One region of the Halofilum ochraceum genome, then DNA from elsewhere that is predicted to be linked to it. Evidence: riboswitches for the same ligand, from Rfam matches in the RefSeq annotation. Region 1 holds a riboswitch; each other region holds the start of a gene.
The links. A riboswitch is a leader RNA that binds a small molecule or an ion and turns the genes downstream of it on or off. The one in region 1 is predicted to bind cobalamin.
Positions count from the first base shown of each region.

Region 2: another riboswitch for cobalamin. It lies ahead of A0W70_RS01875 (cobaltochelatase subunit CobN); the one in region 1 lies ahead of A0W70_RS11360 (glycine cleavage T C-terminal barrel domain-containing protein).
Region 3: another riboswitch for cobalamin. It lies ahead of A0W70_RS03495 (hypothetical protein); the one in region 1 lies ahead of A0W70_RS11360 (glycine cleavage T C-terminal barrel domain-containing protein).

Region 1 covers NZ_LVEG02000011.1:57,480-68,049, forward strand. The annotation lists gene A0W70_RS11345 (DesA family fatty acid desaturase) at 1-193, shown strand, start outside; gene A0W70_RS11350 (glycosyltransferase family 4 protein) at 527-1,567, opposite strand; gene A0W70_RS11355 (UDP-2,3-diacylglucosamine diphosphatase) at 1,564-2,442, opposite strand; cobalamin riboswitch at 2,590-2,786, shown strand; gene A0W70_RS11360 (glycine cleavage T C-terminal barrel domain-containing protein) at 3,004-4,323, shown strand; gene rpmG (50S ribosomal protein L33) at 4,812-4,967, opposite strand; gene rpmB (50S ribosomal protein L28) at 4,978-5,214, opposite strand; gene folB (dihydroneopterin aldolase) at 5,439-5,795, shown strand; gene folK (2-amino-4-hydroxy-6-hydroxymethyldihydropteridine diphosphokinase) at 5,779-6,318, shown strand; gene A0W70_RS11385 (GNAT family N-acetyltransferase) at 6,334-6,801, opposite strand; gene A0W70_RS11390 (pteridine reductase) at 6,798-7,556, opposite strand; gene A0W70_RS11395 (class I SAM-dependent methyltransferase) at 7,651-8,844, shown strand; gene radC (RadC family protein) at 9,396-10,070, shown strand; gene A0W70_RS11405 (substrate-binding periplasmic protein) at 10,295-10,570, shown strand, end outside.
Region 2 covers NZ_LVEG02000001.1:410,311-420,880, forward strand. The annotation lists gene A0W70_RS01875 (cobaltochelatase subunit CobN) at 1-1,647, opposite strand, end outside; cobalamin riboswitch at 1,733-1,936, opposite strand; gene A0W70_RS01880 (ABC transporter ATP-binding protein) at 2,028-2,795, opposite strand; gene A0W70_RS01885 (FecCD family ABC transporter permease) at 2,792-3,772, opposite strand; gene A0W70_RS01890 (GNAT family N-acetyltransferase) at 4,190-5,749, shown strand; gene A0W70_RS01895 (mechanosensitive ion channel family protein) at 5,882-6,718, shown strand; gene gyrA (DNA gyrase subunit A) at 6,948-9,575, shown strand; gene pheA (prephenate dehydratase) at 9,621-10,570, shown strand, end outside.
Region 3 covers NZ_LVEG02000002.1:35,321-45,890, reverse strand. The annotation lists gene A0W70_RS03540 (winged helix-turn-helix transcriptional regulator) at 1-357, opposite strand, end outside; gene A0W70_RS03535 (group I truncated hemoglobin) at 504-878, shown strand; gene A0W70_RS03530 (sodium:calcium antiporter) at 1,120-2,151, opposite strand; gene A0W70_RS03525 (glutaredoxin family protein) at 2,412-2,765, shown strand; gene A0W70_RS03520 (DUF4412 domain-containing protein) at 2,890-3,672, shown strand; gene A0W70_RS03515 (M28 family peptidase) at 3,778-4,641, opposite strand; gene A0W70_RS03510 (MFS transporter) at 4,940-6,118, shown strand; gene A0W70_RS03505 (nuclear transport factor 2 family protein) at 6,169-6,597, opposite strand; gene A0W70_RS03500 (YceH family protein) at 6,877-7,560, opposite strand; gene A0W70_RS03495 (hypothetical protein) at 7,747-8,145, opposite strand; cobalamin riboswitch at 8,288-8,433, opposite strand; gene A0W70_RS03490 (NnrU family protein) at 8,487-9,065, opposite strand; gene A0W70_RS03485 (M24 family metallopeptidase) at 9,312-10,475, shown strand; gene A0W70_RS03480 (carbon-nitrogen hydrolase family protein) at 10,482-10,570, shown strand, end outside.

The DNA of each region.
Region 1 (10,570 bases):
CGCCAACGAGCGCCTGCACACGGTGTACGAATACCGCCGCCGTCTACAGGAGCTGTTCGCCTCGAAGCGCGTGACCCAGGAGCAGCTGGTTCAGTCGCTGCAGGCCTGGTGCGCGAGCGCCGAACAGACCGGCATCCAGGCGCTGGAGGACTTCGCCTCGCACCTGCGCGGCTATCGTCTCAAGACGGACTGATCCCCCGGATGGATGCGCTTTGGCGGATGGGAAGGAAAATCGGTTCTCGCCAAGACGCCAAGCGCACCAAGGGACGCAAAGAACCGCCACTGCGCAATACGGCAGCGAGTCTGTAGGAGCGAGCTTGCTCGCGATAGTGCCCGCACGGCAGCTGACTGCAAAATTGATCATCGGTGACCATCGTGGTTTCAGCCGACTCATCTGAACCCTTGGGCGCACTGCGGGCACCATCGCGAGCAAGCTCGCTCCTACTGATTTGTCGATTCCTTTGCGTCCCTTGGCGCGCTTGGCGTCTTGGCGAGAACCGATGTTCGCTCGGCAGGATTCCAGCGTTCAGATGTCGGCAGGCGCACCCGTCACGCCGGGAGTAAGCGCGTCTTTGACCGGCACGGTGTGTTCGAGGAAGAACCGCGCCGTAGCCCGCCAGTCGTTCGCTCGTGCCTGGGCGATACAGTCCGCTTCATCGAGGTCGAGGCAGTTGCGCGCCGCGCGGGCCAGATCCTCGTCCAGGTAACCGGTAACGCGCTGCTGCACCACGTCGATCGGTCCGGTCACCGGGTAGGCGGCGACGGGGGTGCCACACGCCATCGCTTCCAGCATCACCACGCCATAGGTATCCGTGCGCGACGGAAAGACGAATACATCGGCACTGGCGAACCACGCCGCCAGATCACGGCCGTGGCAGTAGCCGGGGAATACCGCATCCGGCCAGGTGTTTTGCAGGCGCTCGCGGTCCGGACCGTCGCCAACGACCACCTTGGTGCCCGGGGTATCCATGGCGAGGAATGCCTCGATGTTTTTCTCGCGCGAGACGCGCCCCACGAACAGGTGAATTGGCCTCTTGAGATCCGTCTCGAACGCGGCGTCCGGGGAAAATACACGCGTATCGACACCGCGATTCCAGACGACCAGGTGGCCGAAACCGCGGCCAGAGAGTTCGCGCGCCATGCCCGCGGTGGGCACCAGCGTGGCCGCGGCGTCGCGGTGGAAGCGGCGCAGCAGCGCATATCCCCAGGAGAGGGGGATGAACGGCAGGCGCGCCTGGACGTATTCGGGGAAGCGGGTATGGAATGACGTCGTGTGCCGCCAGCCCCTGCGGCGCAGGTGGCGTATGGCCGCGTGGCCCAGCGGGCCCTCGGTGACGACATGCACGCGCTCCGGGGCGAATCGGTCGAGGCGGCGCCGCAACGCCCGGGTGCCGAGCGCGAGCCGGATCTCCGGGTAACCGGGGCAGGGAATCGTGCGGAAGTCGCCGGGCTCGATCACGTCGACGCTGTGGCCTTCGCCACGCAGCCATTCGATGACCGCGGCCAGCGTCGTGACCACACCGTTGACCTGCGGATACCACGCGTCGGTGATGATACTGAACCTCATCCGCTGACGGCCCCGGCGTCGTGCTCCGTCGCGTGGTCGACCTGCAGCCATTGGCGGACCTCGATACGGCCGTCGAAATGCTCGACCAGGGCCGTGCATGATTCCACCCAGTCACCGCAGTTGTGGTAGGTGATCCCCTGGACCTCCCGGATCTCGGCGTGATGGATGTGGCCGCAGACCACGCCCTCGAAGCCGCGCCGGCGGCAGTCCCAGGCGACCGCGTTCTCGAATTCGAAGATGAAGTTCACCGCGCCCTTCACCTTGTGCTTCACATGCGCGGACAACGACCAGTAGCCGTAACCGAAGCGCTCGCGGAAGCGGTTGAACCAGCGGTTGAGCACCAGCAGCAGGGCATAGCCCCGATCGCCGAGAAAGGCCAGCCAGCGATGTGCCTGCACGACGCCGTCGTATTGATCGCCGTGGATCACCAATAGGCGGCGGCCGTCAGCGGTTCGGTGCTCGACCTCGTCGCGTACCGAGATGTTGCCCAGTTCCAGGTCGGTGTACCGGCGCAGGAACTCGTCGTGGTTGCCCGTCACCACAATGACCCGGGCACCGCGTTTGGCCTTGGTCAGGACCCGGCGGATCACGTTGGTGTGCGACTGCGGCCAGTAGATCCGGGATTTCAGGCGCCATCCATCGACGATGTCCCCGACGAGGTACAGGGTTTCGCAGTCGTGCTGCTTGAGGAACGCGATCAGGGCGTCGGCACGGCAGCCCTTCGTGCCCAGATGGAGATCCGACAGCCAGATGGTGCGTACCCGCTCGCGGCCGCTGCCGGTGTTGTCAGCCGTTCCGGTCGATCGGGTTGATGCATCGACGGCATCCGGTTCCGAAAGGACTTCCCGCAGTACGGTGTCGGCGGTGCTGTTCATGGGACGCAGGGAAACAGCCGCCCTTGAAGCGTCGATGACACCGGCGTGAACTTTCGATGACAGTGCTGGTCGCACGGTTATGAGGCGATGTCGCAGGCGATAAATGCGGCGTCGTGCGTGGAACGCAGGCACGGGCGCCGGTCGGCGTACCGTTTGATTGTCGATGGTGCCCGCGTCAAGGCGCGGGAATAGGGAATCCGGAAGGCTATATGGCCCGGCCGGAGCTGCCCCCGCAACTGTATGCGGTGAGTTTCCCGTCTACGTGCCACTGGGATATCCCCGGGAAGGCGGACGGAAAGCGACGACCCGCGAGCCAGGAAACCTGCCATCGATCAGGGGTGCCCAGGCGGGTATCCGGCAGTGCAAGTCCGAGCGGGCGGGGTGTCCCGGCGGCGTCTGCGCAGCGTGCAATGGCAATCGGCTCGGCCGGCGGCGCAACGGGACTCCAGCCCGTTGATCCGGTAGACCGGTAGGTCCGTCATTCGCAACACTGCGCTGTTCGACCCTTCTCTCCCGCAGCCCGCATCCGGGTCACAGGCAACGGGCGAGGAGTCCTGCATCATGTCCAGTCAGTCCAACGTCAATTACCAGCATTCGATCGACCAGAGCGATCGCAATGTCCCGATCAACCTGCGCCAGACCGGCGATCCCGGTATCCGCATGCTGATCTCCAACCGCGTGCGCAAGTCCGCCTACTGGCACCTTTCCGTCGAGGCGGGTTGCTGGCGCGCGACGGTCTACAACCGCATGTATCACCCGCGTGGCTACGTCCGTCCGGAAGACGGCGGCGCCATGGTCGAGTACCGCGCGCTCGTCAACGACGTCACGCTCTGGAACGTCGCGGTGGAGCGTCCCATTCGCGTGAAAGGCCCCGATGCCGAGGCCTTCTGCAACTATGTCTGTACGCGGGATATGACCCGTGTGCCTTCGATGAAGGGGCGCTACGTCATCCTCTGCGACGAGGAGGGCCATGTCCTCAATGATCCGGTCATGCTCCGGCTCTCGCAGGACGAGTTCTGGTTCACGATCAGCGACTCCGATCTCGCGTATTGGTTCAAGGGCATCAACGTCGGCGCGCGCTACGACGTCACGATTGAGGAGATCGACGTCGCGCCGCTGCAGATCCAAGGCCCCAAGTCCGAGGACCTGATGGCCGATCTGGTCGGCGAGGGTGTGCGCGAAGTGCCGTATTACGGGCTCATGGCGGCACAGATCGACGGGGTGGACGTGATCATCTCGCAGACCGGGTTCTCCGGCGAGAAGGGGTATGAGGTCTACGCCTATGACTCCACGCTCAATGCCGAGGCGGTCTGGAACGCGATCCGCGCCGCCGGTGAGAAGCACAACCTGATGGTGATCGCGCCGGCCCATCATCGTCGGATCGCGGCCGGTATCCTGTCCTACGGCCAGGATCTCGATCACGAGACCAATCCCTTTCAGTGCAATCTCGGTCACATGGTGCCGAAGACCAAGGAGGCGGATTACATCGGCAAGCAGGCGCTGGAAGCCACGCGCGAGAAGGTGAATAACGGCAACCCGCCGTTCACGCACCAGCTCGTGGGGCTGAAGATCGAGGGCAAGCCGATCGAGGACTACGCACCGGATTTCTGGCTGGTCGGGCATGACGCCGACAGCGAGCCCTGCGGCTGGATCACCTCGCCCTGGTACTCGCCGGAGCTGAATACGAATATCGGGATGGCGTATGTTCCGGTCGAATCGGCGGCGCTGGGCACGGAGTTTGTCGCTTGGCTGCCCGAGGAGTACCAGCCGATGCCGGGGCATCCGGTCCCGGCGGTAGTCGCCGAGATGCCCTTCCGCGAGTCCGTGAACCCGAGCGCCCGCGAACGCGCCCGGGCCGAAGGCCGCGAATACGCCTATTGATGGGGTAAAACACCGGTGGCCGTCCGCTTGCGGGCGGCCACCGGCTTTTGTCGTTTGTCGGCTCAGTGCCAGTAGGGTTCTCGCCAAGGCGCTAAGGGCGCCAAGGGGCGCGAAGGAAATTCGGAGTCATGCGAAGAGAACCGTATCGGCCGTAGGTCGGACTTCCAGTCCGACAGATCGGAGGCTTCGGCGTGTCGGACTGGAAGTCCGACCTACACTCGCTTCACGGCTGCGTGCCCTTCGTTTCCGCCCGTTTGCGGACACGGAATCCGATTACTCGCCATTTCCCGCCACTGTCTTCCTTCGCGTACCTTGGCGCCCTTCGCGCCTTGGCGAGAACCCTTATCTGCACGGCGTCACCGATCCGAAGGTCGTTCGGTATTGCGACCGGGCCGCGGACCAGCGGTCGTGACACATATCCACAAAAAACCCGGCACAAGGCCGGGTTTTTTTGATCGCTGTCCGCGCAGGCGGACGGGAGGCGAAGCTTACTTGAGCTTCGTCTCCTTGTAGGTAACGTGCTTGCGAACCACCGGGTCGAACTTCTTGATCGACATCTTGTCCGGCATGTTCCGCTTGTTCTTGGTCGTCGTGTAGAAGTGGCCGGTCCCGGCGCTCGACACCAGTTTGATTTTTTCGCGCATGATGGCCTCCTCAGACCTTCTCGCCGCGGCTGCGCAGATCGGCCAGAACGGTATCGATACCCTTCTTGTCGATGATGCGCATGCCCTTCGGGGACAGACGGAGCGTCACGTAACGCTGCTCGCTCTCGACCCAGAAGCGATGCTTGTGCAGGTTCGGCAGGAACCGGCGCTTGGTCTTGATATTCGAATGGGACACATGGTGGCCGGTGATCGGCCGCTTGCCCGTAACCTGACAGACGCGGGACATCGGAAACTCCGTTCGGTCCGTTTGACGCGAAGCCGCGCAATATAGCCGATTGGCCGCCCTGCGACAAGGGGTAGCGCCATTTCGAATCCGGCTGAATCGGTGGCGGATGCGCGTTCGAACGGCATTCCGGATCGGCGGCCCGCGGGGTTGCCGGAATCGGCGCCCCAGGCTGGCCTGCAGCCCGTCCGGGGCAGTATAGTTACGCGCGCTGCGAAGGGGGGCACATGGGTACGGTATTCCTGCGCGACCTGCGGGTCGAGACCATCATCGGCATATTCGAGTGGGAGCGAACGACCCGCCAGGTCGTGAACATCGATCTCGAGATGGCCGCCGACATCGCGCGCGCCGCCGCGAGCGATTCGATCGAGGACGCGCTCGACTACAAGAGCATCTCCAAGCGGCTGATCGACTTCGTCAGTGCGAGTTCCTACCAGCTGGTCGAGACCCTCGCCGAGGAGATCGCGGGCATCGTGCGTGGGGAGTTCGGCGTGTCCTGGGTCAAGGTGACCGTCTCCAAACCGGGCGCGATCCGTGGCGCTCGGGATGTCGGCGTCGTCATCGAGCGTGGCGAGCGGGGCTGACCTGGTGATCGAGCGCGTCTACATCTCCGTCGGCACCAACGTGGACCGCGAGCGCAATCTGCCCGGTGGCCTGCGCGCCCTGCGCGAACGCTTCGGCCCGCTGGCGGTATCCACGATCTACGAGTGCCCGGCGGTGGGCTTCGAGGGCGAAGATTTCTACAACTGTGTCGCCGCGTTCGACAGCGATGAACCCGTGCTCGACGTCTACGCGGCGCTGCACGGCATCGAGGACGCGTTCGGGCGCGATCGCAGCCAGCCGAAATTCTCGCCGCGAACGCTCGATCTCGATCTGCTCCTGTTCGGTTCAAGGATCCTGCGCGAAGGCAAGCTGGTGCTGCCCCGCCCGGAGATCGACCGCGTCGCGTTTGTCCTCGCCCCGCTGGCGGAACTCGCCGGCGATCTGGAACATCCCGTCCATGGCGACCCACTGACGGCCCAATGGGCCCGTTTCGACGGCATCGGTGCCGATGACCTCCAGCCGGTCGCGCCTGACGGCCTGGTGCCGCCCGAGGTGGGCCGGTAGCGGCGGCCAGCCCCCTCAGAGGATGAGGCGCATCCGATAGCGCTCGATGACGACGCCGTCGCGCTCGACCCGTTCGACACCCGTCGATTCGAATCCACGCGCCTCGAAAAACGCCCTGGCCGCGCGGCTCGCCTCCGTGTACAGGCAAGTGGTACCGGCGCGCCGCGCACTCGCTTCGAGTTCATCGCAGATCGCGGACGCCCAGCCGTGCCGGCCGGAATCCGGGTCGGTGTAGAGCATCGCGATCCGGTCCTCGGGGTCCAGCTGACCGAAGGCGACCGGTGTCCGGTCGGCGCGTTCCGCCACCCGCGTGACGCCGCGGGCGAACCGAGCGCCGAATGCGGTTTCCTCGTCGGCGGCCGTGGCCCACGCGGCAAGGGCCTCGGGCCGGTAGATGCCCGCCGCCGTCGAGTGGATCGCGGCGCGGAACATCCGCGCGAGTGCCGGTGCGTCAACTGCCCGGTATGCGCGGATCCGGCTCACAGGCCGCGGCCGCCATCGACCGCGAGGATCTGGCCGGTTACGAAGGGCGCGTCGCCGACGAGGTAACGCAGGGCGGCGGCGATATCATCGGGATCGCCCTGGCGGGCGAGCGGGGTCGCCGCGAGCACGGCTGCGCGGGTCCCGGGATCGTCGCCCCCGGGGCCTTCCGGCCACAGGATGGACCCCGGCGCGATCGCGTTGACCCGGACCTCGGGGGCAAGGTCCCGCGCCAGTGTCCGCGTCAGCATGATCAGCCCCGCCTTCGCCGCGCAGTAGACGGGGTGGTCGGCCAGGGGCCGCTGACCATGGATATCGGCCATATTGACGATGCAGCCGCCCGTCTCGCGCAGCGCCGGTGCGGCGGCCTGTGCGACGAAGGTGGGCGCGCGCAGGTTGCTGCCGATCAGATCATCGAACGCGGCGGCGGTGATCGTGCCCACCGGGGTCGGATAAAAAGTCGAGGCGTTGTTCACGACGATGTCCAGACGCCCATGCGTGGCCCGGGCCGCCTCGACCACCTGTTCGCAGGCATCGGGATCGAGCAGGTCACCGGTCACCACGGCCGCGGAGCCGGGACGTTCGGCGTCGAGCGCCGCCGCGAGTTCATCGGCCGCCTCGCGGGACCGGCGGCAGTGGATCACGACGTCGGCGCCGGCCGTATGGAGCGCCCGTACCAGGCGCGCGCCGATGCGGCGCGCGCCGCCCGTGATCAGTGCCGTTTGGCCCGCGAGCGCGGCCCCGTTATTCTGCGCCATCCCGTACTCCTCCGTTCCTGGCTGCCCGCCACATGCCGGTTTCGAGGCACGACCATACTGCCTGCGGGTACAGTCACACCATGGGAAAACGATGATGTCTTCGCGTGATGCCGACGAAGGGATGCCGACGCCTTCGGCCGCGGCACAGCAACACAGCGCACGCCTTGCGGAAGTCATCCGCACCGAGATCGAGGGCGCTGGCGGGAACATCCCGTTCCGGCGTTACATGGAACTCGCGCTCTATGCGCCCGGCCTCGGCTACTACGCCGCCGCCGGGAGCGATCAGCTGACCGAGGCCGCCGATTTCATCACCGCGCCGACCGTGTCGCCGCTGTTCGCACGTTGCCTGGCGCGCCAATGCGCCGAAGTCCTCGCGGAGCTCGGCGGCGGCGATGTGTTCGAGCCGGGTGCGGGCAGCGGCGTGCTCGCCGCCGAGATCCTCGCCGAGCTGGACCGCCTCGCGGCGCTGCCCGGTCGCTACCGGATCCTGGAGCCGAGTCCCGCGCTGCAGCAGGCCCAGTACGAAACGATCCGGCAGCGGGTGCCGGCCCTTACGGACCGCGTCGAGTGGCTGCAGGCGTGGCCCGAGCCGTTCGAGGGCGTGGTGATCGCCAACGAACTGCTCGATGCGCTGCCGGTCGAGGGCTTCCGGATCGGTGAACGCGGACCGGAGCAGCGCTGCACGGTCGTGAACGATTCCGGCTTCGCCGACAGCTGGCGTCCCGCACCCGGCGAACTGGCGCAATCGATCGCGCGCGTCGAGGCCGATCTGGGCCGCCCGTTGCCGCACGGCTATGTCTCCGAGATCCAGACCGCCTATGGCGGCTGGTTCGACGGGCTGGCGGGCAGTGTCCAGCGGGGCGCCGTACTGCTCGTCGATTACGGCTACGTCCGCAGTGAGTACTATCTGCCCGAACGGCACATGGGCACGCTCGTGTGCACCCGCGCGCATCGGGCGCACGACGATCCCTACGACTGGCCCGGGCTCGACGATATCACCGCCTTCGTCGATTTCACGGCCGTGACCGAGGCCGCCACGGCGGCCGGTTTCGAACTGGAGGGATTCACGCCCCAGGCCCAGTTCCTGTTCGCCACGGGCCTCGAATCCGTCGCCGAAAGCGCGCTCGCGTCCGAAGACGACCGCGAACGCATGCTGGCCTCGCAGGCCATCAAACGGCTCACCCTGCCCGGCGAGATGGGCGAGAAATTCAACGTCATCGGCTTCTCGAAGGGCCTCGACCACACCCTGACCGGCTTCTCGCAGCGCGACCTCTCGCGGCGGTTGTGAAGGTGGGTTGGGGTTCTCGCCAGGGCGCGAAGGGCACAAAGGGGCGCGAAGAAAAGGCGAGATCACGCAGAGCCGCGGAGCGCGCAAAGGGCCAAGGGCCAAGGGCCAAGGGCCAAGGGCCAAGGGCCAAGGGCCAAGGGCCAAGGGCCAAGGGCCAAGGGCCAAGGGCCAAGGGCCAAGGGCCAAGGGCCAAGGGCCAAGGGCCAAGGGCCAAGGGCCAAGGGCCAAGGAGCAGCTGGTGTAGGTCGGACTTCCAGTCCGACGCGTCGAAGGCTCCGCCCTGTCGGACTGGAAGTCCGACCCACACCCGCTTGAGGCCGCGTGCCTGCAGAAAACATCCCGCGTTATTCCCTGCCTTTCTCAGCGAACTCCGCGGCTCTGCGTGATATCGCCTTTGTCGTTTTTTGTCATTCCTTTGCGCTCCTTTGCGTCCTTTGCGCCTTGGCGAGAACCGCTATTGCACGGCATCCAGAAGCGCCACCAATCACCGTGTGATGCACGGATCCAACCGGCTATACTGCGCCCGGGATCAACAACGACAGGATGTCACCATGGCGATCACGGACTGGCCCGCGGCCGAGCGTCCGCGGGAGAAAATGCTGGCACGCGGTTCCGCCGCGCTCTCCGATGCCGAACTCCTTGCGATCTTCCTGCGCACCGGCAGAGCCGGGCGCACGGCGATCGATCTGGCGCGTGAACTGCTGGAGGCCTTCGGCGGTCTGCGACCGCTGCTGGCGGCGGACCGCCTGAGCTTCTGCGAGCGGCCTGGCCTGGGGGACGCCAAGTACGCCCAGCTGCAGGCGACGCTCGAGATGGGCCGGCGTCATCTCGACGAGGAGCTGCTGCGCGGCGAGGCGCTCACCTCCACAGCGGCGACCCGGCGCTACCTGGCCGCGCGACTGCGTGATCGGCCGTACGAGGTGTTCGCCTGCCTGTTCCTCGACAACCGTCATCGCGTCATCGCCTTCGAGGAACTCTTCCGCGGCACGATCGATGGCGCGAGCGTCTATCCGCGCGAGGTGGTCAAGGCCGCGCTGGGCCACAACGCCGCGGCCGTGATCCTGACGCACAATCATCCCTCCGGCGTGGCCGAGCCGAGCGGCGCCGACCGACGCCTTACCGAGCGGCTGCGCGATGCACTTGGCCTCGTGGACATACGGATTCTCGATCACCTGATCATCGGTGACGGCGAGCCCGTTTCCTTTGCCGAACGTGGATTGATCTGACCGCTGATCCGACCTTGTGTACCGCGTGCCCCGCCTTTAATCGATCTTATCGATAAGGAAAATTGATCGAAAAAGCAGAAAAACCAATCGATCAATGATTGTGGCCATGTACAGAGTCCGCTAGCCTGGAAATAATGCAAAGCACAACCCGATGTGGTCGTCCGTCAACCGCGGTCGTGATTCGCGCGGCCGGTACCGGGGGACTGAAAGCAAGGGAGTGTCGAATGATTTCTGCGAAAAGTGGAACGTCCGTCTGGACGGCCCTGTTGGTCGCGCTGACTCTGGCCTTTGCGGCTACCGCCGCGGAGGCCCGACGCGTCGTCATGTGCACGGTCCCGTGGGCCCCGTTCTACGATCCGGGGCTCGAGGACGACGGGTTCATCAGCGAGATTTCGAGGGCGGCCTTCAGGGCCGCCGGGCATGAGGCGAAACTCGAGTTCATGCCCTGGGCGCGAGCCATGCTCGAGGTCCGTCAGGGTGACCGGCATGTGCTGATGGGC
Region 2 (10,570 bases), on a different contig from region 1:
GATCATGTGCTCCGTGTCGCCAAGCGTGCGTTCGATCAGATCGCGCGCGATGTCGATCGCCTCGGCGTTGAGCGCGGCACGGACCTCCGGGATCAGCCGTGCCAGCGGGCCGCCGGTCATTTCGCGCTGTACGGCCTCGGGGAGTGTCCGGAACCATTGCTGGTACTCATCTCCGGGCACCGTGTGTACGCGTTCGCTCATCGCATCGAGCGCCTTGCGATTCTCCGGCAGATTGACGGCGCGTTCCTGCAGCATATCGAGCAGGGCCTCGGGAGAGCCGGGCAGCTCACCGACGGTATAGCCCCGGTCCTTCAATTCATGCAGCAGGTCGTACAGGGAATCGACCACGTCGAGGTTGTCGGCGCCGATGTTGTGGCGCCCCGGTGGGTGGTTATAGAAGACCACACCCAGTTTTTTGTCGGCATTGTCGGTCGTGCGGAGCGAGCGCCAGTTGTCCAGCCGCTCGGCGACCGCTTCGATTTCGGTGGCGATGGGGTGAACCAGTCGCAGGCGCACGCCGGTCAGTTCGTCGATCCGTGGTGGTTCCGCAGCAGCGATGACGCTGGGCTGGCTCTGGCCCTGGACCTCGGGCATGGCCACCCGGTAGTGCACGCTCTCGAACGGGAGCCCCTCCGGCGACAGGCGCCATTGTGCCTCGGTGCGCTCCGTCAGGCGCACGGCCTTGAGGACGGGTACATCGAGATCGCGGAATGCCTCGACCGCCTGTTCGCGACCCTCGCCGCCGCCCACGACAAAATCCTGAATCGTCACGATTCCGGCCAGCGGTGCGGGGGTGAGATGCTCGCGCAGATCATCAAGCGCTTCGACGCTGGTCTCACCCCACTGGGCGAGCACCGATACGCACTGAAGGCCGCGCTCGCGAATTCTGTCGCAGAGGGTGTCGTGGACCGCACGATGGCCCACGCGGTCGCCGGTGTCGTAGTCCAGAACGACCACGACGCCACCCTCGTCATCGAATCCGGCGGTATCCGGATCGACCATGTCGCCGTCGTGCAGCCAGCGTACGGCGGGGCGATCGCCCGGTGCGGCCGGGTCGATGCCTTCGGTGTGCGGGGCCAGCAGCCAGCCGATCAGGGCGCGCAGGTTGTCGCGCCCGCGGGCCTGCCAGTAATGCCGGCCGCGAAGCCAATGGGCCTGTTTTTCATGGGGGTCGGCGAGGGCCGTGAAATGCTCGGTCAGCGTTTCGTCGGCGTCGGGCTGGGACGTAAGTTTGTCGAGGGTTGCCGCGTCGAGCCTGGCCAGTGGGCGCTCGCCGTCGATCCGGCTGGCGGTGGTCAGGCGCCGGTCGCTCGAGACCGCGAAAACGGTCGCCGTGGCGGGAGGAGGGTTGGAATCGAGCAGCCGTACGAAGCGCGGGGCGGCTTCACCGAAGACCGCTCCGAACAGCACGGCGTCCGCGTCGGCCCAGAGCTGCGCCACGGCGGCATCGGTGCGCTCGGCCAGCTGCTCCGGTGTGCGCAGCACCAGTTCGTGCCCCGGATGCGCGTCGTCGAACGCCTCTGCGGCCGCCGCCATGGCAGGGGCGGAGCGGTCGGAGACGATACCGACGAGTTGGGCCGCGCTGGCGGTCGGTGGGAACAGGATGGCCAGCGCGGCGACCGCCGCCATGCACGGATAACGGGACATTCGGTGAGCCTCCCCGGGGATGACAGACGGCGGAGAGGCTGGCGGAGGGCAGAAGTACCGGCCGCCGGTGCCCCGCCCGCCGCGGGTTCCGTACGTATCCCAGGCCGGTCTCCGGACTCACGGGGTGGCACGTGTCGCGTACCCGAGGTCGCCGCCTTCCCGCGCCGTGCGCAGTGGCTTTTCTGGCGACCCCACCCGTTTACCGTTGCGGGGGCAGTGCCGGACTCTCACCGGCTTCCCGTTTCAACCCGAGCCTGAAAGCCGGGTCACCTGGAACGAATCGGCGGAAATTACGCACTCGCGGATCGGGGGTCAAGCGCCGGCCCCGGTCCGCCCGGGGCCCGGTCGATGGGGGAGGCGGCCCGGTGGAGCGGGGTACTTCAGGTCGGCACGAACGCCCGGTGACCGGCTACCTCGACCGCCTCGATGGGGTGGTGGTAGAGGCAGGTCAGATGGCCTGGCTGGAGCAGTTCCGGGGCCGGGCCGTGGCGGACCTGGCCGTCGTGGAAGATCAACACGACGTGATCGCAGAAGCGGGCCGCGAGATTGACGTCGTGCAGGGCCATAACGAGTGTCCCGCCGTCGCGCTGGGCGCGGCCGCGCAGGTGGCCCAGCAGCCGGATCTGGTGATGCAGATCCAGGTGGTTGCTCGGTTCGTCCAGCAGATAGACCGACGGGTCCTGGGTGAGCAGGGTCGCCAGGGCGAGCCGCCGCCGTTCGCCGCCGGAGAGCGTGTCGATCGGGCGGTCGGCCAGTGCGTCCATCTCCACTTCCATGAGGGCCTCACGGGCCCGCCGATAGTCTTCCGGGCCTTCCTGGCGCCACGGGCCGATGTGCGGGTGGCGCCCGATCAGGGCGGTCTCCAGTACCGTGGCCGGGAACGGGTCCTCGCTTGCCTGCAGCAGAATGCCCAGTCGATTGGCGATGGCACGGCGCCGCATGCCGGCGAGCATCTGCCCGTCGAGCAGCACGCGGCCTTCCGTGGGCGGTCGCAGCCCGGCGAGCGTGTGGAGCAGGGTGGTCTTGCCGGCGCCGTTCGCGCCGAGTACCGCCCAGCTCTCGCCCGGCCTGAACGCGAGATCGAGCTCGCCGCCGATGCGCTTGCCCCCGATCTCGATGGCGAGGTCTTCGGTAGCGAGCAGGCTCATGGCAACCCTCGGCGCGGACCGCGGTGCAGGAGGAACAGGAACACCGGGACCCCGATCATTGCCGTCAACACGCCCACCGGCAACTGCTGGGGGGCGATCACGATGCGTGCCAGCGCGTCCGCGAACACCAGCAGGGTCCCGCCGGCGAGCACGGCCGCCGGCAGCAGCGTTCGGTGGTCGGCGCCGGCGATCAGGCGCACCGCGTGCGGGATGATGAGGCCGACGAAGCCGATGGTGCCGCCGACGGTGACGGCCGCGGCGGTCAGCAGTGAGCCGATGAAGTAGATCCCGAGGCGCAGCGGTCCCACCGAGACCCCGAGCGCCCGCGCCTGCAGGTCCCCACGCGCCATCAGGTTGAGTGGTCGGGCGAGCGCCATGGCCGCGAGCAGCCCCGCGGCCAGGGCCAGCGCGCTCCAGATCGGGGCCCCGGCATGCGCGAGATCGCCCATCAGCCAGAACAGCATGCCGCGCAGATCGCGCTCGGGGCTGACCGCGAGCATGAAACTGATCAGCGCGCCCCAGCCCGCGGCCAGCACCACGCCGGTCAGCAGCAGCCGGGTCGGTGTCCAGCCGCCGCGCCCGTGGGCCAGCGCGAATACCAGCAGCATGGATACGAGCGCCCCGGCGAAGGCGTCGACCGATACCCAGAATGCGCCGAAGCCGGCCATCATCGTCGCCAGCGCGGCCACGGCGGCACCGCCGGAGATGCCGAGTACGTACGGGTCGGCCAGCGGGTTACGCAGCAGCACCTGCATGAGCGCGCCAGCGAGCGCCAGCAGGCCACCGACGACGAACGCAGACAGGGCCCGGGGAAGCCGCAGTTCGGCGACGATCCGTGTGGCCGTGTCCTCCGGCGGGCCGGTCAGCGCGCTCCACACGGCGGCCGCGGGGACCTCGACCGCGCCCGCCATAAGGGCGAATACGAGGCTCGCGAGCGCCAGCAGGGCGAGGGTCGGTAGCAGCAAGCGGGCAGACATGGCGCGGGTTTACTAAGTTTCCATGCAGTATTGTCCGGTCTCAGCGCGTGCCCGGGTCGTCGTGACAAGGCACGAGGAGGGAGTGTGGCGCCACCACATGACCGACGAGTAACGCCGGCACGGCGGCCCGGGCACGCGCCCGTAGGGAGCCATTGCGCTGCCGGCTGACGGCGTTGCGCTCGCTCAACGTGCCGGCAGCACGCTTTCGCTCCCGCGCCTTGCCAGCCAACAGCGCAATGGCTCTGAGGCCGAACAATACTGCATGGAAGCTTAGCGTGACACCGCGACGCCACACGACCAGCGCCGGATCCGTCCATCGGCATTCCATGGGCGACCGAAAGCGCGCGCATGGCCGACAATCCGGTCCCGCTTCGCTACAATGCGCGCTCTTTTGCGACAAATGGGCTCCGGATCCCGATGGCGGCCACGAAGAAAGAGCAGCGTCCCTCGCTGGTTATCCGCAACGCGCGCCCTGCCGACGCCGCGGAGATCGCGCGCCTGTCGGGCAAGGTCTACTCGGAGGAAGAGGCCTATTCGCCGGCGATGATCCGCGGACAGGTCACGAGCTTCCCGGATGGGCAGTTCGTGGCCGAGTACGAAGGGCAGATCGTCGGCTACTGCGCCACCTTCCTGACCCGTGAGGCACTGGCGCTGGCGCCGCATCGGTGGGACGAGATCACGGGGCACGGTTTTGCCTCCCGCCATGACCCGAAAGGCGACTGGCTGTACGGCATGGAGGTCTTCATCGATCCGGAGTTCCGCAATCTGCGGATCGGTCAGCGCCTGTACAACGAGCGGAAGAAGCTGTGTCAGTACCTGCGCCTCAAGGGCGTGGTCTTCGGTGGGCGCCTGCCGGGGCTGGCGAAACGGCGCCGTCGCGTCGGTACCCCCGAGGAATACGTCGAGCAGGTGCAGAACAAGAAGATCCGCGATCCGGTCCTGTCTTTCCAGCTGCGCAACGGGTTCGAGTTCATCGGCATCCTGCACGATTACCTCCCCGACGACACCGCGTCGCTCGGCCATGCCGCCCACCTCGTCTGGCGCAATCCGCAGGTGCCGCAGACCGACGACCAGGAGCAGGGCGAAGGCAGCGGGCGCCTGCCGGATGCCGTCCGGGTCGCGACGGTCCAGTACGAACTGCGCAGAGTGAACTCGTTCGAGCAGTTCCAGCAGTACATCGAGTACTTCGTCGATGTCGTGGCCGACTACGGCGCGGATTTCGTCACCTTCCCCGAAATGTTCACGCTGCAGCTGCTGTCGCTGGAAGAACACCCGTTGGGTCCGGCCGAGTCGATCGATTACCTGACCGGCTACACCGAGCGCTTCAAGGAATTCATGTCGCACCTCGCGGTGCGCTACAACGTGAATATCATCGGCGGCTCGCATCCGACCAAGCTGCCCTCCGGTGATACGCAGAACATCTGCTATGTTTTTCTCCGCGACGGCGCGATTCACGAGCAGTCGAAGATCCACCCGACGCCCAATGAGCGCTACTGGTGGAACATCTCCGGGGGCTCGGAGGTGACCAGCATCATGACCGACTGCGGCGTGATCGGCGTGATGATCTGCTACGACGCGGAATTCCCGGAGATGGCGCGCCATCTGACCAACCAGGGGGCGCAGATCCTGTTCGTGCCCTCCTGCACCGATGAGCGCCAGAGCTTCCTGCGCGTGCGCTACTGCTGCCAGGCGCGGGCGGTCGAAAACCAGTCTTACGTCGTGGTATCGGGCAACTGCGGGAACCTGCCCGGGGTCGAGAACCTGGATATCCAGTACGCCCAGAGCTGTATCCTGACGCCCTGCGATTTCGGTTTCGATCGTGACGGGATCGCCGCTGATACGACCCCGAATACCGAGATGGTGGCGATCGCCGACCTGCGGCTCGAAGCGCTGACCACGGCCCGGAACCAGGGCACGGTGCAGAACCTGAATGACCGCCGTTTCGATCTGTATTCGGTGCGCTGGAAGAGTCGCTGAGGCTATTGGCCGCTGACAACAATCGCCAGGGCTGCCCGCGTTGCGTGCCGGCGGCCCCCGTCAATGAATCGATCCGGCCCGCCGCCGGAGATGGACCGGGACTGAACCGGTCATGCTGAGGGAGTCGAAGCAATGAATACGTCGCCTGAACAACTCTGGGCCGAATTCGGCCCGATTATTACGGATCTGTCCATCAACGTGATCAGCGCCCTGGTCCTGATCATCGTCGGCTGGAGTATCGCCGGTTGGGCGCATCGCGCCGTCCGCCGCGGTCTGGGCCGCTTCAAGGATATGGACCGGACCCTGATCAGTGTCGTGGCCGGCGTCACGCGCTATTTCATCCTGATCACGCTGCTGGTCATGGTGCTGGGCCGGTTCGGCGTGCAGACGGCATCCATCCTCGCGGCCCTCGGCGCCGCCGGTCTGGCCGTCGGGCTCGCGCTGCAGGGGACGCTCGCCAACATTGCCGCCGGCGTCATGCTGCTCGTGCTGCGGCCGTTCCGGATCGGCGATTACGTCAACGCCAATGGCAACGAGGGCACGGTGGAGGAGGTCGGACTGTTTTCGACGGAATTCACGACCTACGACGGCCTGTATGTCTCGGTGCCGAATTCGGGCATCTGGGGCGGGCGGATCCTCAATTACTCACGTAACCCGAATCGGCGGCACGACATCGTGGTCGGCATCTCCTACCGCGACGATATCGACCGGGCTCAGGAGATCCTGCTCGGCGTGATCCGCAACGACCCGCGGGTGCTGTCGGAGCCGGCGGAACCGCAGGTGCTGGTCCGCGAACTCGCGGATTCCTCGGTCAACCTCGGGATGCGCTTCTGGACCACGGGCGACGACTTCTGGCCGGCCAGTTTCGAGCTTCGCAAGGCCGCCAAGAAGGCGCTCGACGAAGCCGGTATCACGATCCCGTTCCCGCAGCGGGACGTGCATCACTTCGACCACCGGGAAGTCGCCTGAGGCGGGCGCCGCCCATGCGCCCCGGTGCGGTCGTGCGGACTGGCGCGTGCCTCTCGGTCGAGGGGCCGGGCAGCGCCCGCATGGCCGTTCCCGCTCCGCGCGTCGAGTGCGCCGGCCCCCGACCGGATCGGGGGTTGGTACGTGCCGTCGGCGCCGGGGACTACAGCGATTCCCGTGCTAGAATGCGCGGTTTGATCGCTTCCGCCCGCATCGAGGATGGCAACCGCCCATGACCGAGTTCGCCCGCGAGATCTTCCCGGTCAATCTCGAAGAAGAGATGCGCCAGTCGTACCTCGATTACGCGATGAGCGTGATCGTCGGCCGCGCGCTCCCGGATGCACGCGATGGCCTCAAGCCGGTGCACCGGCGCGTGCTTTTCGCGATGCACGAACTGGGCGTCGACTGGAACAAGGCCTACAAGAAATCCGCCCGTATCGTTGGTGACGTCATCGGTAAGTATCACCCGCATGGCGATTCGGCGGTCTACGACGCGATCGTGCGCATGGCGCAGGATTTCTCGATGCGCTATCCGCTCGTGGACGGGCAGGGCAACTTCGGTTCCATTGACGGCGACGCCGCCGCGGCCATGCGGTATACCGAGGTCCGCATGGCCAAGGTCGCCCATGAGCTGCTCGCGGATATCGACAAGGAAACGGTCGACTTCATCCTCAACTACGATGAGACCGAGCGTGAACCGGCCGTGCTGCCGACGCGGGTGCCGAACCTGCTGGTCAACGGTTCCTCGGGGATCGCGGTCGGCATGGCGACGAACATCCCGCCGCACAATCTGCGCGAGATCGTGAACGCCTGCATCGCCCTGATCGACGATCCGACCATCGACATCAATCAGTTGATGGAATACGTGCCGGGTCCGGATTTCCCGACGGCGGGCCTGATCAACGGCTCGCGCGGAATCCGCGAGGCCTACCGGACCGGCCGCGGCCGGATCGAGATGCGGGCGCGTACCCACATCGAGGAGATCGACCGCGGCAAGCGCGAGCAGATCGTCGTCACGCAACTGCCGTATCAGGTCAACAAGGCCCGGCTGCTCGAGAAGATCGCGGCGCTGGTCAAGGAAAAGCGCGTCGAGGGGATTTCCGAACTGCGCGACGAGTCGGACAAGGACGGTCTGCGGGTCGTCATCGAGCTCAAGCGCGGCGAATATACCGACGTCATCCTGAACAACCTGTTCAAGCACACGCAGCTGGCGACCGTGTTCGGGATCAACATGGTGGCGCTGACCGAGGGTCAGCCCCGCCAGATGACGCTCAAGGAGGTGCTGGAGGCGTTCGTCCGGCACCGGCGCGAGGTCGTGACCCGGCGCTCGGTGTACGAACTGCGCAAGGCCCGCGACCGCGCCCACGTCCTCGAAGGCCTCGCCGTGGCGCTGGCCAATATCGATCCGGTCATCGAGCTGATCAAGGCCTCGCCCAATCCGGCCGAGGCGAAACAGGGGCTGGTCGAGCGCGTGTGGGAGCCCGGTGTCGTATCGGACATGCTCGAGCGCGCCGGCGCCCATGCATCGCGGCCGGAGAACCTGGACCCCGGATATGGCCTTGGCGAGCAGGGCTACCGGCTGACGCCGGAGCAGGCGCAGGCGATCCTCGACCTGCGGCTGCACCGCCTGACCGGTCTCGAGCAGGACAAGGTGGTCGAGGAGTACAGCGGCATCCTCGACCGGATCGCGGAACTGATCGAGATCCTCGAGAATCCCGACCGCCTGATGGAGGTCATCCGCGAAGAACTGGAAGCGATTCGGGACGAGTACGGCGACGATCGCCTGACCGAGATCCAGGAGCGCCAGGACGAGCTCACCGTCGAGGACCTGATCTCGGACGAGGATGTCGTCGTAACGATCTCGCACGCCGGCTATGCCAAGGCGCAGCCGCTCGGTGACTACAGCACCCAGCGGCGCGGTGGGCGCGGCAAGGCGGCGACCCGGATGAAGGACGAAGACTTCATCGATCGCATGTTCGTCGCCTCCACCCACGACACCCTGCTGTGCTTCTCCAGTCACGGCAAGGTCTACTGGAAGAAGGTCTGGGAACTGCCGGCGGCCGGGCGCGGCGCGCGCGGCAAGCCGATCGTGAATCTCCTGCCGCTGGAACCGGATGAGCGGATCAATGCCGTGCTGCCGGTGCGCGAGTTCCCGGAAGACCAGTACGTGTTCATGGCGACCCGTTCCGGCATCGTCAAGAAAACACCGCTGTCACACTTCTCGCGTCCGCGCAGCAGCGGCATCATCGCCGTCGATCTGCGTATCGACGACTGGCTTATCGACGTGAAGCTCACCGATGGGGATCGCGAGATCATGCTGTTCTCGTCCGGCGGCAAGGCGATCCGTTTCAATGAGCCGGAAGTCCGGCCGATGGGGCGCGTGTCGACGGGCGTCCGCGGCATGCGGCTGCCGGAAGGGGATCACCTGATCGCCCTGATCATCGTGGGCGAGGGCAATATCCTTACCGCCACGACCAATGGCTACGGCAAGCGCACGCCGGTCGACCAGTACCGCAAGACCGGCCGGGGCGGCCAGGGCGTACGGTCGATCCAGACCACCGAGCGCAACGGTTCCGTGGTCGGCGCCGTGCAGGTGGGCGACGACGACGAACTCATGCTGATCTCCGACGGCGGCACCCTGGTTCGCACGCCGGCGGCGGAGGTGTCCATTGTCGGCCGCGATGCCCAGGGCGTGCGCCTGATCCGGCTCGGCGAGGGCGAACGCCTCGTCCAGCTCGCACGGATCGAGAAGCTCGCGAGCGAGGAAGAATCCGATGCCGGGGACGACGCCGCGGCAGACGCGGCCGGCCCGGCCGAGGCGGAAGGCGGGGAGGCGCCCGCTGGAGACGACGAGACGTGAACGCGGGCCATCGTGGCTGGCCCACTGACCGGTGAACGGCGACCCATGAGCGATTCCGAAGTATCCCGCGACCGGCTCGAGACGATCCGTGACCGTATCGACGATCTCGATCACCGGATCCTCGCGCTCATCAACGAGCGCGCGGGCTGTGCGCTCGAGGTGGCCGACATCAAGCGCGCCGCCGGCGAGGCGCTCAATTTCTCGCGCCCGGAACGCGAGGCCCAGGTCCTGCGCGCGCTGGCCCAGGGCAACGGCGGCCCGTTGGATAGCGAGGCCGTCACCCGGGTGTTCCGCGAGATCATTTCCGCGTGCCTGGCACTGGAACAGCCGCTGTCGATCGCCTATCTGGGGCCATCCGGGACGTTCACCGAGGCCGCCGCCTACAAGCACTTCGGGCGCTCCATCGATACCCGGCCGCTGGCGGCGATCGATGAGGTCTTCCGCGAGGTCGCCGCGGGGGCCGCGCACTTCGGTGTGGTGCCGGTCGAGAACTCGACCGAGGGCATGGTCACGCATACGCTCGATGTGTTCGTGAACTCGAGCCTGCGGATCTGCGGCGAGATCCTGCTGCCGGTGCATCAGCACCTGATCACGCGCGAACAGGAACTGGTCGACATCCACACCGTGTACTCGCACCAGCAGTCGCTGGCGCAGTGCCGCGAGTGGCTCGATGCGAATCTGCCCAATGCACGGCGCATCTCGGTCACGAGCAACGGCGAGGCGGCGCGGCGCTCCGCGGAGGAACTGGGCACGGCCGCGATCGGACCGCGCATGGCCGCCGAGATCTATGAACTCGATCTGCTGGTCGAGCGTATCGAGGACGAGCCCGACAACACCACGCGCTTCCTGGTCATCGGCGACCACGACGTGCCGCCGTCGGGCGACGACAAGACCTCACTGCTGCTCTCGGCCCGCAACCGCCCGGGCGCGCTGTTCCACCTGATCAAGCCGCTGTCCGACCACGGCATCGACATGACCCGGCTGGAATCGCGCCC
Region 3 (10,570 bases), on a different contig from region 1:
GATATCCCACATCAGCAGGCTGACATCGAGGTCGTCCTCGTTGAGGCGACTGCCGACCCAGCGGTGTCCCCATGCCCCCATGAACTCCACCATCGGGCGCAATTCCCGGCCGGCCGCGGTCAGATCATAAGCGGGGGAATCATTGTGATCGTTCACATGCTCGACCACGCCGGCATCGACCAGCTGTTTCAGGCGGCGTGACAGCAGCGTGGGGGAGACGAGCGGCATGCCGCGCCGCAGATCGTTGAAGCGGCGGCTCCCGGCCGTCAACTCGCGCACGAGGATCATCGTCCAGCGCTCGCAGAGCAGTTCCGCGGCCTTCGCGAGTGGGCAAAACTGGCCGTACCCTTTCGCCATGCGAGCGAGTATAGGTCCCCGAATTCCCGTCGTGCCAGTACATTCCGTGTACTGGAGTGCCTCCCCGGGGCGGCCTACTCTGCGGTCAAGGTTCGCGCAAGCGACCGCCAGGCACCACCGCAGACGCACCGACGGAGGAGGCAACAATGAGCACCACACTGTACGAGCGACTGGGCGCCGCCGACGGCATTGCCGCGCTGGTCGACGACATCGTGGACGCCCACCTGAACAACCCGGTCATCCGGTCCCGCTACGAGCCACTCGCAGAGGACCCGGAGCGGTTTCGACAGGCCAAGCGGCATCTCCGCGATTTCCTTGGAGCCGGCACCGGCGGGCCGGAACAATACGAGGGCCGCAACATGATCGAGACCCACCGCGGCATGAACGTCAGCGCGGCGGAATACATGGCGGCCATGGACGACATCATGAACACGCTCGAGGCCCACGAGGTCGATGAGCAGTCACGCAAGGACGTGCTTTTCATCGCCTACTCGATCAAGGGCGAAATCATGCACCTGTAGCCGTGCCGCTTCCGCTGCAAGCGGCCAGGCATCTCGTGGATGGGAGAACAAAAGGCCAGACAACGGAGAGCACGGGACGCGAGACGGTGTGCCGGATCGCCTCCACCGGTCCGGTATACCGTCCCCGGCACTCCGGGTGTCGTCCCGAACCCGGATGGCTCGCCGCAGCGCCCCCGGTTTCAGCCCGGTGCCTGCAAGGCACGGAACGGTCGCGCTGAAGTCCGCCCCAAAGACCACCCGCCTAGAACCAGGCGATCACGAATAAAGCAAAGCCATAGAGCAGCAATGTTGCGAAACTCTCGAAACCGATGCGCCCGATCCCGAGGTGTTCGCGCCGGAGGAGGCCAAGCAGCAGCACGGCGGTCATGACGATGCTCAGGGCAATCAGGAAGGCCTCGCGCTCGGTGGCGGCGTGATACAGCGATCCGGGGCGATACGCGGTATCCGCGATCGCGGCGAACAGCGTGTCGAAGGCATTACCGCCGACCACGCCACCGACAGCCAGCGTCAGCGCGCCGCGGCGCACGGCCGCCACCGACGTCACAAGCTCGGGCAGCGACGTGGCGACGGCGAGAAACAGTCCGCCCACGACCGTTTGGGAGATACCCGTGGTACTCGCGATCGCCTCGCCCGAACGGGTGACGAGGATTCCCGCGATCACCACGACGGACGCCGACGCGGCGAACTCGGCCAGGAGCCGCCCCATGGGTCGCCCGGCAGCCCCCTCCTCCGGTTCATCGATCCGCGTGGCGCCGGTCATGCGCGGTTTCCACATCGGATGCTCGCGGCTCTGGTAGACCATCCGCATCCCGAACACGTAGACCAGCAGCAGCGCCGGCGTCAGCGGATGTACGCCGGCAATCGTGACAGGCGGCAGCAACATCCCGGTCAGCATCATCGCGAGCAGCACGATCAGCAGCGACGCCTGCATCATGTTCGGCACCGATGCGGCCGCATGTTCGAGGTTCGCGCGGCGGTAGGCGACGTCGGCGATCGCGAGGAACGCGGTCTGTGCCGCGATCCCGCCGATCGCGTTGGAGAGCGCCAGCGAGGGCAGCCCATCGAGCGCCGCCGTCACCGAAACCGTGATCCCCGCGAGCGAGGTTACGGCGCCGAGCACCACGGCCCCCGTGAACGCCTCGCCCATACCCGTGCGGTCGGCAAGCCGATCGCAGATGCCGCTCAGCCAGGTGCCGGCAGCCCCGATCGCAACCGTGCAGAGAAGGAACACAACGACTGCCCAGGGTAGGGTGAAAGCCACGGGATCGATCATCCAGCGCCGCGCTCCGACAGCGTTCCGGAAAAGCATAGCAAGTCACCGTAGGCCTGCGGGCGCACGCACCGGCGGTGGCAGAAACACCCGATTACGGCGACGCCCGGAATCACGCGCGGGAACCCCGGGCCCGGACACCGGTCGGAACTCACGCCCCCGTCTGAAGCCGCTTGCCAACGGCCGACTTCAACCCGCAATCAACCACCCATGCGAGAATTCAGGGTGGTGCAGGCGCCCCGACCAACGACCGGAAGACCGTAATGCTCAAACAACTGAAAGAAAGGGTCGACGGACTGCGCGAGCGCGCCGGCGTCCCCGTGCGAACACCGGAGCAGCAGGCCGAGGTCGAGCGCAGGGCACAACACCTGACCCTGTACCACCGGCCCACGTGCCCGTTCTGCATGCGGGTGTTCATCGCCCTCGCCCGACTCGATATCCCCATCCAGCGCCGCAACATCACCACCGACGCGGAAGCGCGCACCGAACTCGGCGCCGGCGGCGGTCGCCAGCAGGTGCCGTGTCTGCGCATCGATGAATCGGCGGGGACTCGCTGGCTCTATGAGTCGGCGGACATCATCGCTTATCTGGAGGCGCAGTTCGGGGTACCGGACTGAACACGCGACGAGCGGATCGCCGCGCTCAATCCGGATTTCCCATTACTGGCATCGGCACCGGTTCACGGCTATCTTTGCCCCTGATGCATGCGGCGTTCCGCCCATCCGTGAAGGGAGATCCACAATGCAACACCGTCTGATCACATTGATCGCTGGTCTCGGCGTGGCTGCGCTCTCCGGCACTGCGCTGGCCGACACGACGCTCACCTACAAATCCCGGGATGGAGAAACCGGAATGGTCTACTCCATCGTCGATGACGGGGTAAGCCTGGACAACCGTGCCGCAGAGGCGACGATGCTCTACGACATCTCCACGAAGACCTTCACGATGATCGATCACGGGGAGAAAACCTACACGGAGGTTACGGAGGAAGCGCGACAACAGATGCAGCAGCAGATGACCGATGCACGGAAGCAGTCGATGGAGGCGCTGAAAGACCAGATTGCCGGCTTGCCGAAGGAAGCGCGCGAGAAGATCCTCAAGGGTACTCAGGCCGGTATCGGAGCGGGGCAAAAAGGCCTCTCAAAGGGCATGGAAACCCGCGTTGAACGGACCGGCAGGATGGAGACCGTCAATGGCTACGAATGCGAAGTAGTCCGCGTCGGGGTCATGTTCAGCAGTTCGGAAATCTGCTTGGCCGACAACGCCGCAGTGGGCATGCCGGCGAGTGCCTCGGCGACTATGGAGAAGATGAACGAGGGCATGCGCGAACTGAGCGGCAGCATCATGCAGGGCCTGGGTGCGAGCATGCCTGGCGGGCCCGGCCTGGAGGGTATCGCCGTGCGCATCACGAGTGACGGGACCACCTGGCATCTCAGCGACCTGAGCACCGGGAACGTGGATCCGGCGGCATTCCAGGTGCCCAACGGCTACGAGAAACAGGACATCATGCTCCAGGGCAACTGACCCCGCGACCGCATTCTTGCTGGATGCGATGGGGTGACGCCCGGGGGCTCCAGGCGGATTCCGTATGAACGTCCGGTCGCCCGGGCTCCCCGGGCGAATCCTCCATCACCCCGGCACTCTCACCGCGCACTCGAGGCTGTCCACCAGCCGCGCCATGAAGTCGAAGTCCAGGGTTTCGATCCGATCGCTGGGCAAGTGGTAGTGCGGGTTCCGGAAAAAAGCCGTGTCCGTGACCATGACCGCCGGCCAGCGCACATCCCAGAACGAGGCGTGATCGCTCAGCCGCACCGCCGGCAGGATCGCGCCGTCGAGGGGCACCGTGAGGGTCTCCACGGGCAGCGCGGGATTACGGCGGAAGCCGCTCGCCGTTTCCTGTAGCAGGCGGCGCGAGCGTCGATTACTCACGATGCCGATGAAATCGCCCCTCGACGGATAACCGGCCAGACGCAACGGGCCGGGGTAGGCCTGCTCGGGCGCCGTGTAGCCGACCATCTCGAGCACGATCGCACCCCGGGGACGCTCGCCGGCCCGCTCCATCTCACGCACGAACACCCGGCTGCCCTGATTACCGGTCGCGAACGCCGGTGCCTCCTCGAGCGTGAACGCCACCAGCCGCACCGGCCCCGACGGAGGCCGCTGCGCCAGCCGTCGCGCAAGCGCCAGCAGCACGCAGACCGCGCTGCCGTTGTCGTCGGCCCCCTCGGTGCCCGGTACCGTGTCGTAGTGCGCACCGACGATCAACGGCGCGGCCCCCGACGGGCCAATGTCCACGACCAGGTTGGCGACCTCCGCGCCGAATGCGCGGTACGCCTGCCGCTGCACCGTGAGATTACCCGGCTGGAGCGCGTGCAACAGGAATGCCTCGGCCGCGGCCAGGCCGCCACTGCGGACCGTGCGCTCGCCGATGTCGCGGCACAGCGACCCTGCATCGGCCCGCAGCTCCGCACTCGTCGCCTCCCGCTGCGTCATCGGCCCTCCGTCCCCGGACAATGGTCCGGCGCACCCAATCCTTGCAGGGACGCGCGACGCATGGAAGTCAGTCACGCGGCGACAAATGTCGATACGATTGCCGGATCGCGGCGAGGGATTACATACCCCGCAGCAGGCATCCGGTTACGGTCGCCGGGATCCACGTTTACCGTTCCCTGGAACTACGGGACCCGAAATGCCTCGAAGCGCCATGGAAAGCGGCCCCGGACTTCCCTGACCGGCGAGCATATTCGGGACTTTCCAGGTGGGCCGACCGCAGGGCGCCGGGGAGACTGACATGCCAGAGATAACGCGAAGGCGGCGATGGATACTCCCGGCCATCGTGGTCGGCCAGCTGCTCGCGACGTCGACCTGGTTCGCGGCGAATGCCGTGATCGAGTCGCTGCAGATCCTGTGGGACATGGACGGCGGCGAGGGGCTGGTGACCACCGCCGTCCAGCTCGGTTTCATTATCGGCACGCTCGTGTTCGCGATCGGTGGTATCGCCGACCGTTTCCACCCGAGCAACGTGTTCCTCGCGGCGGCCGCCACCGGCTCCGCGGCGAACGCGGCGGTGCTCATCGCCCCGGGTGATTTCACGCTGGTCCTGGCCGCGCGCTTCGTGGTCGGTTTCTCGCTTGCGGGCGTGTACCCGGTCGGGATGAAGATTGCCGCCGGATGGTACAGCGGCGGCCTGGGGCGGGCACTGGGCTTCCTGGTCGGTGCGCTCGTCCTTGGCACCGCATCGCCCCATCTGCTGCGCGCCCTCGGTGCCTCGTGGGACTGGCGCCTGGTGATCGCCGGCGCCTCGCTGGCCGCGTTGGCCGGCGGGCTGCTCGTGCGCCTTGTACCGGAGGGCCCCAACCTGGCGCGCGGCGCGCCGGTTCGCTTCAGCGGCGTCCTCGATGCCTTCCGACAGCGTTATTTCCGTGCCTCGGCGCTGGGCTATTTCGGTCACATGTGGGAACTCTACGCCTTTTGGGCATTCGTGCCCGTCTGGATCGGCGCCCACGGCATGACCGGTGGCACGCTGTCGGGGACGGCCTTCGCGGTGATCGCCGCCGGTTTTCTCGGCTGCGCCGGTGGCGGTCTGCTGGTGCGCAGGCTGGGCGGCGGTCGCGTCGCGCTCGGCCAGCTCGGCCTGTCGACCACATGCTGCCTGGTCTCGCCGCTGTTGCTGTACGCGCCCACGCCCATCTTTGTCGCGTTCCTGCTCGTGTGGGGCGTGGCCGTCGTGGGGGACTCGCCGCAGTTCTCGGCGCTGACCGCTTATTTCGCGCCCCGCGCGGTGGTCGGCTCGGCACTCACGCTGGTGAACTCCATCGGCTTCGCGATCACCATCGCGAGTCTGAGCCTGCTCGAATGGCTGCAGCATGTCGCACCGCCGGCCTGGCTGCTCGTCCCACTGGCGTTGGGCCCCATGGTCGGCCTGCTTGCGGGGCGGCCGCTTCTCGCCAGGAACCCGGTACCCGAGTAGCCCAGGCCCGTTTTTCACGTCACCCGGCCGCGCCACCTGGAGCACGCGAGTCAGCCCTGCCAGTGCCCCTGAATGTGCGTGATCGGGCGGGGCGCCTGGTCCTCCTCGCCGGGAAAAAGGGAGCGGTACCAGTGCGCATCGAACACGAGTTCAAGCCGGTCGATGCGGCCATCGCGCACGTGCGCCCACTGGGCGACGTGGACGGCAAGCTTCTCGGACAGCTGGGTACCGACCACCAGGAAATGGGCGACGTCTTCTCCGGCCTCGAACCCCTTCTGGATCTCGATCCGCTGCACGATCGGCGTAACGAGCTGGAGATATTGCACGAGGGCGTCGGCCGAGTGGAACGTGCTGATCGGACCCGCGTACGTGAAGTCCTCGTCGGCGAGGCAGGCGCGGGCGGTCGCGTAATCGAACCGGGCGACCGCGTCGATATAGCGCTCGACGATTTCGCGGGAAGTCAGTGCGGTGGCGGACATCAAACGCTCCCTTGATCGCTGACCGACGCCTTGCACGTCTCGGCCGCGGCATTCATGCGATCAAGTATAGTCTGCCAGTGTCCACATTGGACGGGCTTATCGGCTGCACTCGCGCAACGGGCACCCAGGGAGAACGCTGACTCGACCCGCCCATCAGGCGGCACGAAAGGAAAAAAACCACACCGCGAGCGCCGACAGGGCGACAGTGAGGGGAGCGACCGGGTGTGCGCGGTCGACGTACGATCCCGGCGTAGCGCGGCAACAGACACCGGGAGTTCTTTAACCGGATCCCGGGGATCCATCGTCGCCGAGGCGGTCGTACAGGTCGGCGACGACGCGCTCGAGCCGGGCGACGCGCTGTTCCAGATCGCCCTGGTCCGCGCCCCTCACCGGCGCATCGTCTCCAGCGTTGACGCCGGCAGCGGTCGCTGCCTCCGGGGCCGGTTCCGCATGATCACTACCGAAGCGGTGCGTCCAGCGCGCTTCGCGCTTGCCTGGCTCGCGCGGCAGGCACTCCACCAGCGCGCCTTCTTCGCGCGCCGCCAGGGTCTGCAGCGTCGACTCAACGGCATCAATGCCCTCGACCGTGACCATACGCTGCGCACGGCTGCGCAGTTCGCCCGGCGTCTGCGGCCCGCGCAGGAACAACAGCGCGAGCACCGCGAGCTGCTCCGGCGGCGCATTCAGGGCGCTGCCCGGGCCGCGCCCGAGACGATGCTCGAACTTGCTCACCCGCCCACCATACGACGACGGCTGACGCACAAGGCCGCGTCGGGTCAGCCCGGTCACGGCCTCGCGCACGTCGGCCTCGGGGAGTGCCAGGACCGGATCGCGATTGCTCTTCTGGTTCGCGGCGGTGACCAGGCCATTGATCGACAGGGGATACTGGTCCGGCGTGGTCGCCTCCTTCTCCAGCAGACACCCCAGGACGCGGATTTCGACCGCAGTGAGATCCCGTTCCATCAATGCCGCCCCCGTTTTCGTGCCGCCGAACTGCGTCAGTATACGCTCGATCGCCTGCCGCTCACCGTCCGCCTTGAAGGGGGCCGTCTGGCCTATGCCCCTCGGCGGTGAACAACTCCCCGCGCTTCGGCGAGCGCGCGGCAAAGCAAGCGTGCCCTGCAGTCCCGGACCCACACCCGCTGCGCTTCAATTCACGAGAAGGAGATAGCGCGCGCAGCCCGTCTTCACGGGGTGCGGGGCCATCCAGATAAGGCCGCGGTGACGCAATACCGTCAGCGCACGCCCGAGGGCCTCGGGAGCGAGGCCGGTGCATCGGCGCAGATCGGCGTGCCCGATCCAGCCGGCCGTGCGAGGCCTGGCACGCAGCTTGTGGATGGCGAACAGTACGCTGAATTCGACCGTATCGAGGTCTTCGCGCTGCAGCAGCCAGTCGGTCACAGGATCATCGCCTGATTCGACGGCATCGAAGCCGACGGGACGGTCGCCGGCAGGCGTCGACGCGGGCATCACGGACACACCAGCGGCCCGCAGCGCCGCCTGGCCATCGGTTACGGATTGCGTGCGGGTGTGCGGGAATTCGGACATGGCTCCTCCAGATCGAACCGGCTCAAGGAGGAACCAACGCGTTGCGAGGACGGGAGAAGGGATTCGTGATGCCCGGTGAGGGCGAATCCTGCGTGCATCTCGGCCTCGGACCTTTGACGCGAAGGTTCCGGGCGGCCCCGCCAGAGGCGGGCCGATCCTGCGAGGTATTCGGGCTCGACGGAGGACTGCATCCCCGTCATACCGTTGCGCGACAGCCCCGGATTCTCACCGGTGTTCCCCTCGTGCGGCCCATATCCTGGGCGCGCGGTCAGGACGGTCTCAATATATAGCGGAAGCACCCAAGCGTAAAGCACTGGACCGGTCAGCCCCCACCCAGCGCGTCAGGCGACCACCGGCACGCCAATCAGCCAGGTATGCAGCCAGAGCACGAACGCGACGTAGATCGCGAGGCCGCCCACGACCACCACCGCGTCATTGACCGCCGTCGCAGGCAGGGCCGGCGCTGACGCCGGCCGCGATGAGCGCCGCTTGGCGGCGATACGATCCGCCACCGCCCAGGCAAGGAACGCTCCGAAAAGCGCGAGGTCCACTGCCCGACCGTTCATCAGCAGGTGCGCAAGCGCCCAGATCTTTACCGCCAGCAGCATGGGGTGTTTCGCGCGCGCGCTGATTCGCCCCGGCAAGTAGGTGGCCAGCAGCAGCGGGAACACCGGGAGGAGCAAAAGCATGCCTGCGTGGCGCAGCCAGCCGGGCGGCGAATACAGCGCGGTCGAGGCCCAGCGGAGATCGCCGTAGCCCTTGATCAGCAGCACAATTCCGACGATGGAGATCAGACCGTAGATCGCCTTCCACGGCACCGCACCCATGCGTCGCACCATGTCGTTGCGCCAATCCGGCACCACGATCGCGATCGAGTGAATACCAAAGAACAGGACGATCCCGACAACGAATTCGAGCATACTCGCCTCTCCCGCGACTCCCGGTGCCGGGCCATGGCGTCACCCGCCGACCCGGCGGTGTCATGGTACAGCAGTACATCGCTATGGGGCTCGAAGCTGGTGGGGAGATGGACGCGGTGCACTTGCGCGGCGATCCGGGCCGAAAAATAACCGGCAGCACGACCCGGTCCGCTTCAGCGGGTTTTCTGAGGCATAAGCCGTTTCACGCGTAGTAGACTCCGGGAGATTCGTTCGGAGGTGGCCTCCATGCTTGAACTGACCCGCCACCACACCGCCTTGCTGCAACAACGCATGGGCGAGCAGGGTATCGATCTCGCCATACTGGCGGATGAAGACACCATCGCCTACTTCGGCGGCTTCTGGGGCTACCTGGGCGTCGAGTACGGCCGCCCGACACTGATGCTGGTCCCGCGCGACGGTGCCCCCACGGTCATCACGCCGCTGATGGAATCCGAGATGGTCGCGGCCATGACGTGGGTCGAGGATGTGCGCGGCTGGGAGGATGGCGGCGAGAACCGCTGGGAGAACGTGCTGCGGGAACTGTTGCACGGCCACCGGCCTTCCGCCCGGCTGAGCTGGGAGCCCTGGCGTACGCCCCCCGAAGTCGAACTGGTCATCGACGAACGCTTCGACTGCGCCCGCATCGCCGATCTCGGACCGATGATCGGGCAGATGCGCATGATCAAGTCAGACAAGGAGATCGCGATCATGCGCCGGGCCGGTGAGGTCGCGACCGCGATGATGGGGGCCGTGCGCGCTGCCCTGGCGCCGGGCGTACCGGAACACGAGATCGCCCAGGCCGCCCTGACCGCGGGGACGCGCGCGGCCGCGGGATTCCTGACCGGGCGCGGTCATGAGGCCTTCGTGTCGCCGACCATTCACGGCCTGCCCATCCTTCAGAGCGGCCCGGACACCTCCATGGTTCACCGCCGCGCCACCGTGCGCGAACTGCAGGTCGGCGACCCGGTCTACCTGTGCTGCTGCAACCTCGTCCGCTTCAAGCAGTACCGGCTGGGATTCGACCGCGAATTCTTCGTCGGCGAGGTGACCGATGAGATGGCCCGCGCCTACGAGACGACCGTAGCGGCGCAGCAGGCTGCGCTGGCCGCCATGCGGCCCGGCGTGCCGGCAGAGGACGTCCACTTCGCCGCCGACGCCGTCTATCGCGAGGCCGGTTATGCGCCCGGCTACCGGACCGGCCGTGCAATCGGTATCTCGGCGCTGGAGGCGCCGGAGCTCAAACCGGGGGATCGCACGCCGCTTGCCAGCGGTATGACCTTCGCGGTCGACGGCGGTATCAGCGTGCCGGAGCGGTTCGGCACCCGTATCGGCGACTCGGTGGTCGTGACCGATGACGGTTTCGAGTACCTGACCGACTTCCCGCGTGACCTCTCCATCGTCAACGGCTGATTCGGCATGATTGAACCCGCGCCACTGACCGTCGCCGTCTTCCAGTGCCAGGCATGCGACGAGGACGCCACGGCCCGGCTCGACCGGCTGAACGC